3 regions of the Mesorhizobium koreense genome follow, and region 3 is predicted to be linked to each of the others. Evidence: predicted binding sites of a transcription regulator. Region 3 holds the regulator's gene; each other region holds the start of a gene.
What was found. The regulator LexA, encoded in region 3, represses DNA repair genes until DNA is damaged. The targets are predictions, from matches to a motif close to TGTTCNNNNTGTGTTCNG.

Region 1 (5,994 bases), 1.3 Mb from region 3:
CTGGGCCACGCTCTGGGCGCTGATCGGCCTCATCATCTTCTTGGGGATCTGCCTCTACATCAAGGCGCCGGCCATGCTGGCCAAGTCGCTGGACGAGCGGGCAAAGCGCATCAGCGACGAGCTGGACGAGGCCAAGCGGCTTCGTGACGAGGCGAAGGCGCTGCTCGCCGAATACCAGAAGAAGCGCAAGGATGCGGAGACGGAAGCCGCCGACATCCTGACTGCCGCGAAGCGCGAGGCCGAGCTCTTCGTCGAGGACGCCAAGGCGAAGGCCGAGGATTACGTCGCGCGACGTACGGCATCCGCCGAGCAGAAGATCGCGCAGGCCGAACGCGATGCCGTCAATGAGGTGCGCTCGCTCGCAGCCGACATCGCCGTCGAAGCCGCCCGCCGCACGATCGCGGCCAAGGTCGACGCGAAGACCACGGCGAGCCTCTTCGAATCCTCGCTGCAAGCGCTGAAATCCAAGCTCAACTGAGCCCAGCGACAATTCGGGATTGCCAAAGCCGCGCCGGCCAAGCTGGGGCGGCTTTATTCTTGCGCGAGCACCAGTTCCTCTTCGACCTCGATCTCCACTGTCGCCAGGCGGAAGGGCGCGAACGTCGTACGGTGCAGCCGGGGCAGGGGGCCGTTGTCGGCGATCTCGGCGCGGTGCCGTGCGGTCGCGTAGCCCATATGCACGCCGAAGCCGAATTTCGTATGTACGCGGCCGGCCTGCGCCATCATGCGGTCGCGCGTGACCTTGGCGACGATCGAGGCCGCCGCGATGGATTGCGAGCGCTGGTCGCCCTTGACGACCGCCTCGGCGGGGCAAGGAAGGCCGGGCGGCACGTCGCGCCCGTCGGCAAGCGCCATGCGCGGGCTCACGCATAAGCCGGTGAGCGCCCGCCGCATCGCTTCGAGGCTCGCCCTCAGGATGTTGCGCTGATCGATCCCGCCGGCGGAGACCGACGCCACCGAGACGGCAAGCGCACTTGCAAGGATATCGCCGAAAAGCGCCTCGCGTTCCGCTGCCGTCAATCGTTTCGAATCGTCAAGGCCAGCGGGAATGGCTTTGGGGTCGAGGATCACGGCTGCGGCCGCCACCGGTCCCGCCAGTGGTCCGCGCCCGGCCTCGTCCAGCCCCGCGACCGGCCACATTCCGCTTCGTATCGCGCGCTTCTCCATCGAGAAATCGGGCGCGAGCGGGAGTTCGAACAAAAGCGGAGAATCGGAGCGCGAACGAGCCATTGTGCGGCGATGCTCGCATCCGCCCCGATTCTCCGCAACCCCTTCCCGGCGATTGGGGAGACCGCGGGGAAGGTACCGTCGCCTGTGAGGGAGGACAGGCGGGACGGGAATGGAAAGGATACCGCCCGAGCATGACATAAGTGACACATGGGAGCCGGGCGGCATCCATCAAAGAAGCATCAATTGCTCGCCGGCTCCCTTCGGCGCCTTGAAGAGGTCGGTGCGAAGCCGGCGCCTTTCGAGATTGAAGCCATACTTGCGCGCGGCAAGCTCGAAACGGCGGCCGATCTGCCAGGCATAGGGGCCGTTGCCCTTCATGCGCTTGCCCCATTCGGCATCGTAATCCTTGCCGCCGCGCATGGAGCGCACCAGCGACAGCACGTGCCGGTAGCGGTCGGGATAATGGCGTAAAAGCCAGTCCTTGAAGATCGGGCTGACTTCGAGCGGCAGGCGCAGGATGACGTAACCCGCCTCACGCGCGCCGGCGGCTCTTGCGGAATCGAGGATGCGCTCGATCTCTTGGTCGTTGAGGCCGGGGATGATCGGCGCCACCATCACCGAGGCCGGTATGCCGGCTTCCGCGAGTTGCCGGATCGTCTCCAACCGCTTCGGCGGCGTCGCCGCGCGCGGCTCCATCGTCCGCGCCAGCGTCCGGTCGAGGCTCGTCACCGAAAGCGCGACCTTGGCCAACCCTTTCCCGGCCATGCGCGACAGGATATCGATGTCGCGCGTCACCAGCGCCGACTTGGTCACGATGCCGACCGGGTGGTTGTAGGCCTCCAGCACCTCCAGGATCTCGCGCATGATACGCCATTTCTTCTCGATCGGCTGATAGGGATCGGTGTTGGTGCCGATGGCGATGATCTTCGGCTGGTAGCCTTCCTTCGCCAGTTCGCGTTCCAGCAGCCTTGCCGCGTCGGGCTTGGCGAACAGCTTCGATTCGAAGTCGAGCCCCGGCGACAGACCCATATAGGCGTGCGTCGGCCGGGCGAAGCAGTAGACGCAGCCATGCTCGCAGCCGCGATAGGGGTTGATCGAGCGGTCGAAGGAGATGTCGGGGGATTCGTTACGCGTGATGATCGTGCGCGGCTTCTCCACCTGCACCTCGGTCTTGAAGGGCGGCAGTTCCTCGATCGTGTCCCAGCCGTCGTCGAAGACGTGGCGGCTGACCGGCTCGAAGCGGCCGGACGGATTGACGCCCGCGCCGCGTCCGCGCCGCCGCTCGGCGTCGATCCGGATACCGCTATGCTCGATGAGGGCATTGGCCAAAAGCGTGCCTCCATTCCTGAAGGCTGCAACATCCGCGCGTGCGATCGGTTCCATTTCTTGGTCTCGCGATGCTCTTTATCGGCCACCCGAATCGGCCGCTTCATGAAATTATTCCTATCCATCGAATGAGAACAAAGCAAGAACTTTTGTGAGAATGTTTCTTTCGCTCACGCCCGTACGCCGCTGACGCGGCTGGGCCCCGCGGGGGCGCGCCAGCGGGCGCGACGCCCGGTCGGGCTTTGGGGTATGCCTCTCGTTTGAAGTTTATCGTTTGTAAAAATACTCCCCATCCTCCGCCCCTTCGCACAGGATTATCCGTCTTTGTCATTGCCCACGTTTCATCCCCGCCACGCCCGTTTCCGGTCTGGCCATTGAAAGTCGGGAAAGACGGGCGGCCGCAGGCTCGCTCATCTAAGCAATTTACGTGCGACCTTGCGGCCGCCCGCCGGCGATTTCTCCGATCAGATCCAGCGCTCTTCTGCCTCGGGTCTGTGTGTCTCTTTCCGACACGCAGGGGTCATAGTCCCCCCAGGGGAACCTCCCGGCAGGACCTCCCCGGCCGTGATGCCACGTCGGCATCACGGCGGAGGCGCCGGCTCCTCCCCACGCAATCACCGTCATGATCGGTGTTCCCGATGGGAGAACTGACGGGGAGTATGGAGGAAGCGCGGAAGGCGTGGAGAGAAAGGGAGAGAAGAAAAATGCGGGAAGCGCGGAAGCTAGCGGCTTCCGGATGCAGACAGGCTTGATCCCATCCACGTTTTCGCCGACCTCTCCACGTTCGTCATCCTCGGATCCGCACTTCGCTGCGCTCGACTCCGCCCTAGGATGACGAAGCCGAGAGAACCGCTTCGCTCCTGCTCCGCCCGTGGATGGGCCCAGATGGAGCGGGTAGCTATCGGTCGGTCTTCCGGCCGTCGCTTCGCTGCCCGAAACCGGGATGACGGAGGGAAACGCTCAGCTTTTCCCGCGCTTCAGGTGCTCGTCGAGCCTCGGCATGATCTCCACGAAATTGCAGGGCATGTGCCGATAGTCGAACTGGGCTTGAAGAATCCCGTCCCAGGCGTCCTTGCAGGCGCCGGGAGAGCCGGGCAGCACGAAGACGAAGGTGGTGCCGATCAGCCCGGCCGTGGCGCGCGACTGGATGGTGGAGACGCCGATCTTGTCGTAGGAGATGCGGTGGAAGACTTCCGCGAAGCCGTCCATGCGCTTGTCGAACAGCGGCTCCAGCGCCTCCGGCGTCACGTCGCGGCCGGTGAAGCCGGTGCCGCCGGTCGTAAGGATGGCATCCACCTCGCCGTCGGCCACCCAGCCGAGCACGGCTTTCCGGATCGCCTCGGCGTCGTCGCGCACGATGTCGCGCCGAACGAGGCGATGGCCGGCGGCTTCGATGCGGTCGGAAAGCGTCTGGCCGGACTTGTCTTCGCCAGGCGAACGCGTATCGGAGACGGTGAGCACCGCGAAGCCGACCGGGATGAAAGGGCGCCTCTCGTCAATTCCCGGCATGATGTTCTCCTGAAGCCGCGAAGGTCTGGGTCGCCACGACAAACCAGCCGGGCTGTACGCGCCTGATGGCGGCGGCCGCGGCTTCCGCCTCCCGGTTTGTATCGTAAAGGCCGAAGCAGGTCGCGCCCGAACCCGACATGCGAAAGAACTGTGCCTGCGTGGCGCGAAGCGCTTCGAGTGTGTCGCCGATTACGGGTGCCAGTTCCCGCGCGGGAGCCTGTAGGTCGTTGCGCGTTTCGCGGAGCCATGCATGGAGGACTTCCCGGCCACCGACAGGGCGATCGGACATGGCCGAATAACCCCCACTCCGTCGCGCTTCGCGCGCCACCTCTCCCTCATTTTCATGGGGGAGAGGAAGGGTGCCAAGCATTGCGGCCGGCGCTTCCTCTCCCCCGTCGAGCGGAGGATAGGCGGTTTGCGAAGCAAATCGGAGTGGGGGTCGAACTTCAGATGCGCCTGTGCTCCGGCCATCGAAAACGGGCCGCCCCAATCCCGGATTATTTTTCACCTTCAGTCGGGAAAACACTGCCGGCGTCGATACTTCCACGCCGGGATTCACAAGGACGATGAAGAGCGGTGGAAAATTAGGTATCCGCTCGACATTTTCCCCGATGCCGGAAACCAGCGCCGGCGATGACGACAGGCACATCGGCACGTCGGCCCCGAGCGGCAGGCCGATCTCCTCCAGTGAAATCTTGTCCGTGCCGCCCCAAAGCCGCTCCAGCGCCTTCAGCGTCGCGGCGGCGTCGCTCGATCCGCCGCCGATGCCGGAGGCGGGCGGCAGGTTCTTTTCCAGCGAAATGGAGACCGGGAAACCCGCGCCCGAGGGCAGGGCGGCGCGCAATGCGTCCCGCGCCCGCAGGACGAGATTGCTTTCATCGATGGGGATCGCGTCGGCATAAGGGCCGGTCACGACGAATTCATCGGCTTCGGCCCGATCGACGGTCACCCGGTCTCCGAAGCGGGTAAAGACGGCAACGCTTTCGAGCAGATGGTAGCCGTCGTCGCGCTGCCCGACGACATGGAGCGCAAGATTGATCTTGGCCGGCGCCTGAACAGGACCGATGGCGGACGCGATTACCGACATGCGACGTGGGGGATCAGTCTTTCGCCAGCCTGTATTCGCCGGTGACGGGATCCTTGACCAGCGTTCCGATGGCGCCGTTCTGGGCTTGCTTTTCCTGCCGCCTGACCCGTGCCGAGACGCGTTGAGCCTCGCGGACGAACGATCTGTAGCCGTAATAGACGACCAGCGCGACAAGGGCGAAGAATATCAGCTGTGGCATGGCCTTCAGCTCCTCCGGCATGATCCCGAAAAGTGGACGCCGCTTTTCGGACGGAGATCATGCGAAACGACACGCGGCGCGGGAAGGTTTGCCGGCCGACTTTCATCCTCACTATAGGACTTTTCCGGAACGGATCAAAGGCCGAAGCGGTTCCACAGCGCTCGTTCCTCCAGCGTATCAAGCACACTACTGACAGCGCCGGCTGCCATTTCGGGCAGATAATCCGTGTTTCGGGAGCCGAGGAAGCCGAGCCGGCGCGCCAAAAAGCCGCGCGGCTGCGTCACCAGCTTTAGGCTCGTCTTGTCGCCATAGCGCGTCTTGAGGACCGAGCGCATGTCGCCAAGGCTGTCGACGAGGCCGAGCGCGAGGCCACGCTTGGCGCTCCAGAAAAGCCCGGTGAAGAGGTCCGGATCGTCGGTGAGCCGCTTGCCGCGCCGCTCCTTGACGAGTTCGATGAAAGTCTCGTGCACTTCGAGCTGCAGCGCCTTCAGCCGCTCGACGTCTTCCTTCTTTTCCGGCCGGAAGGGATCGAGCACCGCCTTGTTCTGCCCGGCGGTATGGACGCGCCGCTCCACCCCTATCTTCTTGATCAGGTCCTGGAAGCCGAAGGAGGCGGAGACGACGCCGATCGAGCCGACGATGGAGGAGGGATCGGCGATGATCTCGTCGCCGGCAAGCGCGATCATGTAGCCGCCGGAAGCTG
Region 2 (5,994 bases), 140 kb from region 3:
TGCTCGCCACGGTGTTGTAGGGAGCGGTCACGGATTTCGCTGCCGTCGTCGGCGCCGCGGGCGGCGACACTGTGATCGTCACTGTCGCCGGCACGGACGTGCCGCTGGCGTTGGTGGCGGTGTAGGTGAAGCTGTCCGGCCCGAAATAACCGGAGGCCGGTGTATAGGTGATCGAGGTGCCGCTGGCCGTGGCTGTGCCATGGGTGGCCTGTGTACCAACGGCCACCGACGTCGGCGCACCGCCGGCAACGTCAAGTGTGATCGGGTTGTTGGCGCTGTTGTAAGCCACGGTCGCGTTGGCCGGGTTCGCAACTGGCGGCTGGACTTTGATCGTTACTGTCACGTCTGCCGGCGCCGACGAAAACGGTCCTGTGCCAGTCGAGCTGTCAGCCGCCACGACCTTGAAGGCGAATGTCCCGGCCGCGCTCGGAGTACCGCTCAGTGTTCCATTGGCAGTCAGCGTCAGCCCGGCTGGCCAGGTACCGCTAGCAACGGTATAGGTATAGGGTGCCGTGCCGCCGCTCGCTCCCGCGATGGACTGACTGTAAGCGACGTTGACAGTGCCGGCCGGCGGATTGGCGGGCGTGTAGGTGATGGTCGGCGGCGACACCGTGATCGTCACGGTCGCCGGAGCGGACGTACCGCCGGCGTTCGTTGCGGTGTAGGTGAAGCTGTCCGGACCCGCGTAACCGGCGGTCGGCGCATATTTGATCGAGGTGCCGCTGGCCGTGGCTGTGCCATGGGTGGCCTGCGTGCCGACGGCCACCGACGTCGGCGCACCGCCGGTAACGTCAAGTGTGATCGGGTTGTTGGTGCTGCCATAGCCTATGGTCGCGCTGAGGGGATTGGCCACCGGCGCCTGGACGTTGATGGTCACCGTCACATTGGCGGGAGCCGATGAAAACGGACCCGTTCCGGTTGAACTGTCCGTGGCCCTGACCGTGAAGTTGAATGTCCCCGCAGCGGTCGGCGTGCCGCTCAGCGTGCCGTTGGCGGCGAGCGTGACACCAGGCGGATAAGAACCCGAGGCCCGGGCATAGGTATAGGGCGCCGTGCCGCCGCTCGCGCCCGCGATCGACTGGTTGTAAGCGACGCTGACGATACCGGCCGGCGGATTGGCCGGCGTGTAGGTGACGGTCGGCGGCGAAACCGTGATCGTCACCGTGGCGGGCGAGGACGTCCCGACGCTGTTGGTGGCGGTGTAGGTGAAGCTGTCGGGGCCGGCATAGCCGACGGTCGGCGTGTAGGTGATCGAGGTGCCGCTGGCGGTCGCCGTGCCGTGGGTGGCCTGGGTGCCGACGGCCACCGACGTCGGCGTGCCGGTAATGCTCAGTGTGATCGGGTTGTTGGTGCTGTCGTAAGCCACCGTCGCGCTGACCGCATTGGCGACAGGGGGCGGCATGTTCTGCACGGTGATGGATAGATTGTTGGCCGAGAAGAAATGGCTCGGCAGGCTGCTGTCCGTCACGCGTACGGTGAAGTTTGTGGTGCCCGTCGCGGTTGGCGTGCCGCTGATTGTGCCATCGGGCGTCAAGGATAGACCAGGCGGAGGCGTGGTGCCGCTGTCCATCGTATAGGTGTAGGGAGGTGTTCCTCCGGACGCGGTCAGGGTGAAGGAATAGGGGGAATTGACGACCGCATCCGCGGGCGTGTTGGTGACGTTGACGCTAGCTGGCCCGATCGAGATCGAATAGCTCGCCGTACCGGTAGTGCTTGCGTTATCGGTCGCTGTGATCGCGAACGAATAGGTGCCCTGCGTGGTGGGCGTACCGGAAATGGTATTGCCGCTGAGTGTCAGGCCGGGAGGCGGGGAACCACTGCTGACGGAGAAGGTATATGGCGTGGTCCCGCCGGATGCGCTCAAGGTTTGAATGGGATAGGCGACCGCCACGGTGCCCGAAGGCATGGTCGATGGCGAGATGGTGATGGACGAGGTCTTCGCGGCAATGTGCACCGTCACGGTAACGTTGTTGGTGCCCGTGCCGTCGTCGAACGCGAAAGTGTCCGTCGTGGCGCCGTCACCGTTATTGCTATAGCTGATCTGCGAGGCGGCATGGTTGGTGATCGTCGCCGTGCCGTGGCTTGCCGGTGTCGTGATATCCCCAATGCCAAAGCCGGCGACGCCTTGGCACGACGTGGCGTCGATGGCGATCGTGCCGCCGGATACCATCGGGTTGGTCGACGGCGTGGTATTCGCGCCGGGCACGCTCATAGTGGTGCAGGCGGCGTTCGCGGCGCTCGGCAGTAATATCACCAGCGCGAACAACGTGAGGCACAAGCGCAGCGCGCTGATCGCGCTCGTAGGGCGCATCGTTGCAAATCTGTGATGACTGCTCCAAATCGCCCGCGCCATCTGGCGCACAGGCGTCGATGTCACGCCGAGCAATGCCAGAGAATAGCGTTCCACCAGCCGAGATTGGCCGCGTTGATGCGATCGATCCTGAGTCATTGCCCCGCCCTTCCCGCCGCACAGCAGGCGCCGCACTGAGGAAGGCATTGGGCAAGATGTCCGCTGCTGTCTTGGCTACCTCAACATCGTCGGCGCCGCGTCGAAGCGCGGGCCAGCGAGGTTGGTTCCCCCCATGAGACGAGTGGCGGTTGTACACGAACCATTGTTCGATTCAAAGGAATTTGCGCACGTATGCCGATAATATGCAATCGATGAACGCGATGCTTGCAAGGCTGTATCGTGACCGATGCGAGCCTGCGGAATGCCCCCGATTGGGGTAAGATTTCGAGCGACGAGAGGAAGTTCTTTATCGCGGTATCGTTCCTTGGCTTGACTGTCGGGAAGAGGTTTTGTAGAACAAATATAGAACAGAAATGAACTGTGGACGGGCGCGGGCCGTCGCATCGACTCGCCGGCCTGTCGGTGCGAAGAAGGCTCGGTTTCGGACAAGCGTGGAGAAGCGTCATGGCGGGTAGCGTGAACAAGGTCATACTGGTCGGCAATCTGGGCGCCGATCCCGAGATCCGCCGGCTGAATTCCGGCGATCCGGTCGTCAATCTGAGAGTGGCCACGACTGAGACCTGGCGCGACCGGAACAGCGGCGATCGGCAGGAACGTACCGAATGGCACCGGGTCGTCATCTTCAACGACAACCTCGCCAAGGTCGCCGAGCAATACCTCAAGAAGGGCATGAAGGTTTATATCGAAGGCCAGTTGCAGACACGCAAATGGCAGGACCAGTCGGGGCAGGAGCGCTATTCGACCGAAGTGGTGCTGCAGAAGTTCCGCGGCGAGCTTCAGATGCTCGATTCACGGGGCCAGGGCGGCGAGGGACAGGTCGGCTACAGCGGCGGCGGCCAGAACTATGGCGGCGGCGAACAGGGCAGGGGCGGTTCCGATTTCGGCCAGTCCGGTCCAGGTAACCGTGGCAGCGGCGAAGGCGGCGGGTTCTCGCGCGACCTCGACGATGAGATTCCGTTCTGACGAATTGGCAGTGCCGGCGTAAGCCGGGTGCCGTCTCTACTCGGCGGGAGAACCCGTTATTGGGCTCAGTCGGTGCAACAGCTTGTTGAACCGGCTCCATTGTTCCGGGTTTTCCTTGCGCAATGTTGCGCAGGCACGTCCGGCTAGCTTGCAGGCCGCTTCCGGCTCGCCGGCTTCGGCAAGCGCCTTGAGACCTGCTACGAGGATTTCGCACAGTTCGGCTGTCGGGCGCGCGGGACTTTGGACGATGGCGGAGGGGCTATTGTCGGACATGGGGCGCCTCAATCCATGATGCCGAAATGGCCCTTCGCCTCGGGGCTCATCATCTCGGGCGCCCATGGCGGGTCGTAGGTGAGATTGACCTCAACCGCTTCGACACCCTCCACGGACCATGCCGCGTCGTTCGCGCCTTCCTTGAGGTAGTTCGTCGCCGGACAGCCGCGCGTCGTCGTGGTCATGATGATGTCGACGTCATGACCTTCCGTCCTGACGTCGTAGACCAGCCCGAGATCGACGATGTTGTAGCCGAGTTCCGGATCGATGACGAGCCGCAGCGCATCCGTGACTTTTTGCGCCAGCGGGCCCCGGGTCGCCGAAGCGCGGTTGGCCGTGGCCTTTGCCGGTTCCGAAAGAACCGGTGCGCCCGACATGAAATGCTCCATGATCACGCCGAGCAGCGCCGGCTTGAGATGCTGCCAGTCGCCGCCGTCTTTCGTGACGGTGATGTAGTCGAGCCCGAAGGAAAGCGCTGTCACGCCGGGGATTTCGAAGAGATGAGCGGCAAGCGGCGAACGGGCGGCCGCGGCTCCGTCGGCCATATCGAGCGGCCCGTCGGAAAGTACTTCCCTGCCGGGCAGGAATTTCAAGGTGGCCGGATCGGCCGTGGCTTCGGTCTGGATGAACATTTCGGTTCCTTAAGGCATGAGGACGATGGAGCCCGTCAGGCCGCGGCGTCCCGGTGTCCACCGATACGTATTAGGATCTTGTAGGTTGTGCCGTCCGGCTCGAAGGCTCCGCGCCATGCATGGCCGCGTTTCCCCAGTTCCGGCAGAAGGAAGATCGGCTCACGGCAAAGAAGCGCCGACAAAACCTGCCCCTGTTCCATTTTCTCCAGCGCGGCCAGGATGCGGACCATTGGTTCGGGCGGGTCGAGGTCGCGATTGTCCATCTGCTCAACTGGCTCGGGCCATCCCGCCGCGTCCGATGCGGCGGCCACGGCAACCGGTTCGGCGGGCGCCGTGGTGCCCGAGCGCCGGAACAGCACCTCCCAGTCGCCGCCGTCGAGTTCGTTCGCCTCATAGCTGAAGCCCTTGCTGCCGAGGACGTGGAACAGCGGAACGGGCTTGAACGTGGCGTAGAGGCGCAGGCCCTGATCCGGCGCGAGTGTCTGAACGGCCTCCATGATTTTCCCGAAGGGCTCGCCACCCTCGCGAAGGATCGGGCGAACGTCCAGTTCTGCAAAAGTCTCGGTCATGAGGAAATCCTCCTTGTCATCGGTTGGGGCTTGGCATGCACACGAGGAGATGCGGCCGGCCGACGCCTTCGGGCAGGCGAGCGGCGGCCGTTATATTCGACAGAAGCCGGGTGCGTACGAGTTGCGCGGCAATCGCCAAGGTGGCGACGGTCATGATGGCGGCGGCGAACCGGAAAGGGACGGGCTGGCCGACCAGGAGAGCAAGGGTGGCACCCCAGACCGCGAGGTAATAGACGACGAACCAGTTGCGCGCCCGCGCCTCGACCACGAGGTCCTGCACTCGCGGCGTCGCCATCTTGCCGAGGACGGGACCGTAGCATTCGAGCCATGTGAGGAAGGCGACGATCTTGTACAATTTGGCGAGGCCGAGCCCGCCCAGCCACCCAAAGGCGACGAGGAAGACGAGTGCGCCTACCTGTTCGGCGAATCTGCCAAGAGCGAGCAGTGCGGCCGCCAGAACGATGGACGCTGCAAGGGAAGCGAGAGCGAACGCGGCCATTCGGCTGTTCAGTTCGATGATGCGGCGCTTGCGGGCCCGGTAGAGATGGACGGCATCGGCGAGGTAGAGCGCGATCGCGACTGCGCCGAGGGCGCCGCCTAGAAGAAGCGCGGGAAAAACGGACATATTGCCAAGCAGCGATGCGAGGCCGCCCAATATGGCTACGGCAAGCGCGCTGGTGCCGAGCCAGAAGACGGCTTGCGGTCTCCGCCCGTTCAGTTCGGGCGCCAGCATGAACATCGCGAGCAGGCGATAGCTCACGCCGATCGCCGCCAAGGTAAGCCAGCCGCCAAGGCCGGCCGAGACATGGAGGGGAAGCCCGTAACCGGCAATCGCAAGAAGCGCGTCCGAATGCACCGTCGTGCCGAAGACAAAGCTGAATATCGCGCCAAGTGTGACGGTTGCCGCCAGGCAAATGAGCGCCACCGCGACGAAACGTGCTTGCAGCGGCAGCGGACGCGCCTGCCAGAGCGTGCGGCCGAGATTGTAGAGGACAAGCGCAAAGCCGATCGCGAGCGAGATGGCGCCATAAGGAAGCAGCGAAGGTGCGAAATCGATCGCGCCGGCGAGTTGGAGGAAGCCGGCGAG
Region 3 (5,994 bases):
TCTCGCGCGGTCGAAATTCCTGCTCCGTATTGTGCTGCTCGCCGCGCTCTTGGTGGTTGCCGGGGCGCTTGCCGGCAAGTTCGAGACGTGGCGTGCCGCAACGAAGATGCTCGGAACCGACATCACCACTCGGATCGTTGGCCGCGTCGTGACGGTCGAGCATCAGGCGAGCGGCCGTGTACGTCTGACGATCGACCTTGTTTCCACCTCGCGTCCGCATTTGCGCTATGCACCCGACCGTATACGCGCCAGCGCCCGTACCATCCCGCCGGGCATGCAACCGGGTTCGGGCGTCGAAGGCGTCGTGCATCTGTTCCCGCCCAGCGGACCGCTCAGGCCCTCTAGCTACGATTTTTCCTTCAGGAGTTATTTTGACGGGCTCGGCGCGAGCGGCTTTTTCCTGACCAATCCCAAGAGCATTTCACTTGCTGCTCCACCAACGCTCTATGAGCGTACCGCCGCGGGCATCGCCCGCCTGCGCAATGCGCTTGCCGACAGGGTACGGGCCGCCGTACCCGGGCCGAATGGTGAAATCGGTGCTGCACTGGTCGCGGGCATCGAGTCCGGCATTCCCGACGACATCAACGAAGCGCTCCGCATCACCGGGCTGGCGCATGTGCTGTCGATTTCCGGTCTGCATATGGCGCTGGCCGCAGGCATCGTCATCGTGTTCATGCGGCTCGGCTTTGCGTTGTTCCCAAGCTTTTCCTCGCGTCATCCAACGAAGAAATACGCGGCCGCCGTCGCGCTCGCGGCGATCGCTTTCTACCTCCTGATATCCGGGGCGGGCGTCGCCACGGAGCGGAGCTTCATCATGCTTGCGATCATGCTGGTAGCGGTGCTGTTCGACCGGGCCGCGATCAGCATGCGCAATTTCGCGCTCGCCGCGCTCGCCGTGGTGGTGAGCGCCCCGCATGAGATCGTCGGACCGAGTTTCCAGATGTCGTTCGCCGCGACGGCCGCGCTGATCAGTGCTTACGCCGCCTGGGGTGAATGGCGCCAGCGCGGGCAGAGGCGGGCGCCCCCTCCGCAATCGGCGTCGTATCTCTGGCGGGGTGGCAGTGCGACGGTGCGGCACTTCGTCGGTCTCGCCGCGACCTCGCTTGTCGCGGGAACGGCCACGGCTCTCTTCGCGGCATGGCATTTCCAGCGCGTCTCACCGCTCGGCCTCGTTGCCAACCTCGCCACCATGCCGATTATCTCGGCCATCGTCATGCCGTTCCTGGTACTCGGTCTCGTGCTGATGCCGTTCGGCCTCGACGGGGCGGCCTTCGCCATCATGGGCAAGGGCATCGGCCTGTTCACCGAGATCGCGGTCGCGCTGTCGAAACATTCACCCTTCGACGCGATCGGTATTTTGCCGGGTTCCGCGGTTGTCTTCCTAACGATGGCGCTCGTGATCCTGACCCTTGCAACGACATGGTTCCGGATTGCGGCGCTGCCGCTGATCGCCATTGGTATCGCGCTCATTGCGCGGCGACCGGCGCCGGAACTCTTCGTCTCGGAAGACGCGAGCCTTGTTGCGCTGAAGCTTTCAGACGGTCGCGTGACGGTCAACCGCAAGCGTCCGAACGGCTTCACAATGGAAGACTGGGCACGCGCCATGATGGCGACAGCCATCGTAAAGCCGGGCGCGACCACCGCGTCTGCCATACCTAAAGCCGCGCCGGAGGTGCCGTTTGCCTGCACCAAAACGCTTTGCGTCGCGTGGAATGCGAAAGGGGTGGTGATCGCCCACGCAGCCACGGAGAAAGCGGCCGGCAACGTCTGCGCAATCGCCAGCCTGATCGTCATCGACGACGCGACTGCGAACGATCCCTGCATCGCCTCTGGCCCGGTCATCATCACCAAGCGTGACCTGGCACGTTACGGCGCTGCTGTCGTTACGTTCGAAGAGACTGCAAAGGGCTTCCAGCCGACCGTGGAATACTCGATCGAAAAGCATTACCGCCCATGGCATGCCGAGAGAACCTATTCACGCGCAGCACGCGGCCTGCCACCTTATCAGCGCCGGCAACGTAGCGAAAAAGGGTCACACAAAAATCCGCCATACCGGGATAGGCAACCGCATGAGAGTAGCCTCACTCATGCCGCGTCCACTCAATAGCGGCGGATCAGCCCGACCAGTTTGCCCTGCACCTTGATCCGGTCCGGACCGAAGATGCGTGTCTCGTATGCTGGGTTGGCTGCTTCGAGCGCGATGGACGCACCTTTGCGCCGGAAGCGCTTGAGGGTGGCTTCCTCGTCGTCCACCAGCGCCACGATGATCTCGCCCGGGTTGGCCGTGTTGGCGTTGCGGATGATGACCGTGTCGCCGTCCAGGATTCCGGCCTCGATCATGGAATCGCCTTTGACCTCGAGCGCATAGTGATCGCCGCCGGAAAGCATCTCCGGCGGCACTGCGATCGAATGGGTCTGGTGCTGTATGGCATCGATAGGCACACCGGCGGCGATGCGCCCCATGACGGGGACGGAAACACCAGCCGCATCGTCATTGCTCGCGGCGGGAACGCGCGACTTCTCCGGCTGTTTGCGGCCAAGACTGCCTTCGATCACGCTCGGCGAGAACCGGCGGCTGGCATTGAGGCCCGGCGCAATGGAATCAGGCAGGCGCAGCACTTCGAGCGCGCGCGCCCTGTTCGGTAGTCGCCGGATGAACCCGCGTTCCTCAAGTGCCGTGATGAGGCGATGGATACCGGATTTCGAAGCGAGGTCGAGCGCGTCCTTCATCTCGTCGAAGGACGGAGGAATGCCGGTCTCCTTCAGCCTTTCGTGGATGAACATCAGGAGTTCGTGTTGTTTGCGCGTGAGCATCGCGATTTCCCCGAGAATCAGCGTAGTAAACAAAACCAGAACAAACACTATCTGTTCCAGTTGTGTTCCGCAACCGTTTAAATTTCAATGAACCACGGTGAAAATCGGCTTTGGTTGCCTTCAGCGGATGAAAAGTACCCGGCACGGATCGCCGGCCGCCGCGGCGGGCGCGTGTGGCTCGCGGATGATGAGGCAGTTGGCGGCGGCAAGGGTCCTCAACATGGAAGAGTCCTGTATGCCGAAAGGCGCGGCGAGCAAGCCCTCCGACGTCTCCTCCGCCGCTGCGCGCACATAGTCCCGCCGGCGGTCGTTTTCGGGCATGGCCTCGGCGAGTCGGGCCTCGCGGACGTCGGGACGATGCGTCCGTCCTGCAAGCCGCGCGATCAGTGGCACTAGGAAAAGATGGCTGCCGACCATGCTCGATACCGGGTTGCCGGGCAGGCCGAGCACGCGCGTTTGCCCGATACGCCCGGACATCAACGGCTTGCCGGGGCGCATGGCGATCTTCCAGAAATCGAGCGTCATGCCTTCAGCCGTCAGCACCTCGCGCACGAGGTCGTGATCGCCGACGGAAGCGCCGCCGAGCGTGACCAGTATATGGGCGCCCGCGGCCAGCGCGCGGCGGAGCGCCGCGGCGATGAGTTTGCGGTCGTCGGGCACAATGCCGAGATCGAGGATTTCGGCGCCGGCATCGCGCGCGATCGCGGCGACGCCATAGCCGTTCGAGGCGATGATCTGGTCCGGGCCGGGGTGGCTGCCGGGCAGCAGCAACTCGTCTCCGGTCGCGGCAATCGCAACCAGCGGCCGCCGCACCACGGGAACCTCCGCATGATTCGCGGCGGCCGCAAGCGAAAGCGCGGCGGGGTCGAGCACGCGGCCGGCAGGAAGGAGCGGCTCACCTTCGGCGAAATCGAGGCCCGCACGGCGGATATGCCGTCCCCGCGCCACGCTTTCCAGAGCCTCGACGAGGCCTTCGCTGACGATGCGGGCGTCTTCCTGCAGCAGGACCGCGTCGGCGCCGTCTGGTACCGGCGCACCGGTGAAGATGCGCACGGTTTCACCCTTGCCGACCGTGCCTGGATAGCGCTTGCCGGCTTGCGCGGCGCCGATGATCTTGAGACGCGCGGGGAGGGCGGCAATGTCCTCGGTGCGGACCGCGTAGCCATCCATCGCCGAGGCGTTGAAGGGGGGCTGCGTGCGCAGCGCCGCGAGCGGTTCGGTGAGCACCCGGCCGGCGGCTTCTCCGATCGGCACGTTCTCCTTGGCAAGCGGCGCAGCGCCGGCGAGAAGAAGCTCCAGCGCACTGTCGACAGGCAGCAGGTCGCCGGTGTTCATGCGCCCTCAGCCCTATAGTCACCTGACTTGCCGCCGCTCTTTTCGATCAGGCGGATGCCACCCAGCACCATGCCGCGGTCGATGGCCTTGGCCATGTCGTAGATGGTGAGACAGGCAACCGACGCTGCCGTCAGCGCCTCCATCTCAACGCCGGTCTTGCCGGTGACGCGCGCCGTTGCGGTAACTCGAAGCCCCGGCAGCGCATTATCCGGCCTGATATCGACGGAGACCTTGGTCAGAAGCAGCGGATGGCATAGCGGAATTAACTCATGCGTGCGCTTCGCCGCCATGATGCCCGCGATCCGCGCGGTTCCAATCACGTCGCCCTTTTTTGCATCTCCGGCGAGGATGAGCCTTAAGGTCTCCGGCCGCATGGTCACCGTGCCCTCGGCGACCGCCAGACGCTCCGTTTCGGCCTTGGCGCCGACATCGACCATGTTGGCCTCGCCTGAAGAATCCAGATGTGTCAGCGTCGAGGTCATGGCGCTCATTCCGCCGCGCTGCGCGCGAGCCTTTCGCCGGCGAGCAGTGCACGCGTGGCCGCCGCAACGTCGGCCTGTCGCATCAGGCTTTCGCCGACGAGGAACGTGCCAATGCCGCTTCGCTCGAGATCGAGGCAGTCTTCATGCGTGAAGATGCCGCTTTCACCGACCAACAGCCGATCCGACGGCGCCATCTTCGCCAGCCGGCGCGATGTATCGAGACTGACCTCGAACGTTCGGAGGTTGCGGTTGTTGATGCCGATCAGGGGCGAACTGAGTTTCAGCGCCCGTTCCATCTCCGTTTCGTCATGGACTTCGATCAGCGCGTCCATGCCGAGTTCGAACGCGGTGTCCTCGAGCGAGCGCGCAACGTCGTCGGAAACGCTCGCCATGATGACGAGGATGGCGTCGGCGCCCCAGGCTCGCGCCTCATGGGCCTGGTAGGGGTCGAATAGGAAATCCTTACGCAACGCCGGCAATGCGGTCGCCTTGCGTGCGGCGGCCAGATATTCGGGCGCGCCCTGAAAGGACGGCTTGTCGGTCAATACGGAAAGGCAGGCAGCGCCGCCTTCCTCATAGGCGCGGGCAAGGGCAGGGGGGTCGAAATCCGCGCGGATCAACCCCTTCGAAGGGCTTGCCTTCTTGATCTCGGCGATCAGGGCGAACGCGCCTGCCTTCCGCTTTGCCCGAAGTGCCGCGCCGAAACCGCGCGGCCGATCCTGCGCTTTGGCGCGGGCCGCAATCTCGGAAAACGGGACGGCCGCCTTGGCGGCGGCGATCTCCTCGCGCTTATAGGCTTCGATCTTTCTCAATATGTCAGCCATTGCGCTCAGTCCGGCCGATTGGAGACTTCCGCGAGCTTGGTCAGCGCTGCGCGCGCCTTGCCGCCGTCGATCGCCGCTGCCGCGACCGCGATGCCATCCCGAAGAGAGCCGGCCTTGCCTGCTACGAGGATCGCCGCGCCGGCGTTGAGCAACACGATATCACGATAGGGGCCCTTGACACCATCGAGTACGGCGCGAAGCGCTTCGGCGTTTCGCACCGCGTCGCCGCCTTTGAGGTCGGCCGGTTCGACCCGCGTCAACCCGATATCTTCGGGCACAATCTCGAAACTGCGGACTTCGCCGTCCCGCAATTCAGCGACCTTGGTCGGCCCGGCGGTGGTCAGTTCGTCGAGGCCGTCCCCATGGACGACCCATGCGGCTTCCGTACCCAGGCCCTTCAGCACATGGGCAAGCGGTTCCACCCATTCGGGCGAGAAAACGCCAACCAACTGGCGCTTGACGCCAGCCGGGTTGGAAAGAGGGCCGAGCAGGTTGAAGATAGTACGCGTGCCGAGTTCGACGCGCGTGGGACCCACATG

Region 1: the regulator LexA is predicted to act here: its motif matches at 2,627-2,644, upstream of RBH77_RS20940 (PA0069 family radical SAM protein).
Region 2: the regulator LexA is predicted to act here: its motif matches at 2,803-2,820, upstream of RBH77_RS15290 (single-stranded DNA-binding protein).

Annotation. Positions count from the first base shown of each region.
Region 1 is NZ_CP134228.1:4,378,782-4,384,775, reverse strand. It holds gene RBH77_RS20950 (F0F1 ATP synthase subunit B) at 1-478, shown strand, start outside; gene rnhB (ribonuclease HII) at 532-1,230, opposite strand; gene RBH77_RS20940 (PA0069 family radical SAM protein) at 1,399-2,553, opposite strand; gene moaB (molybdenum cofactor biosynthesis protein B) at 3,457-4,005, opposite strand; gene RBH77_RS20930 (4-(cytidine 5'-diphospho)-2-C-methyl-D-erythritol kinase) at 3,992-5,092, opposite strand; gene RBH77_RS20925 (hypothetical protein) at 5,106-5,291, opposite strand; gene RBH77_RS20920 (S49 family peptidase) at 5,426-5,994, opposite strand, start outside.
Region 2 is NZ_CP134228.1:3,204,265-3,210,258, reverse strand. It holds partial or broken gene RBH77_RS15295 (beta strand repeat-containing protein) at 1-1,906, opposite strand, end outside; gene RBH77_RS15290 (single-stranded DNA-binding protein) at 2,915-3,433, shown strand; gene RBH77_RS15285 (hypothetical protein) at 3,470-3,706, opposite strand; gene RBH77_RS15280 (NifU N-terminal domain-containing protein) at 3,715-4,338, opposite strand; gene RBH77_RS15275 (DUF2249 domain-containing protein) at 4,374-4,907, opposite strand; gene RBH77_RS15270 (hypothetical protein) at 4,924-5,994, opposite strand, start outside.
Region 3 is NZ_CP134228.1:3,063,340-3,069,333, forward strand. It holds gene RBH77_RS14575 (ComEC/Rec2 family competence protein) at 1-2,107, shown strand, start outside; gene lexA (transcriptional repressor LexA) at 2,101-2,814, opposite strand; gene RBH77_RS14585 (molybdopterin molybdotransferase MoeA) at 2,935-4,149, opposite strand; gene moaC (cyclic pyranopterin monophosphate synthase MoaC) at 4,146-4,631, opposite strand; gene trpC (indole-3-glycerol phosphate synthase TrpC) at 4,637-5,455, opposite strand; gene trpD (anthranilate phosphoribosyltransferase) at 5,461-5,994, opposite strand, start outside.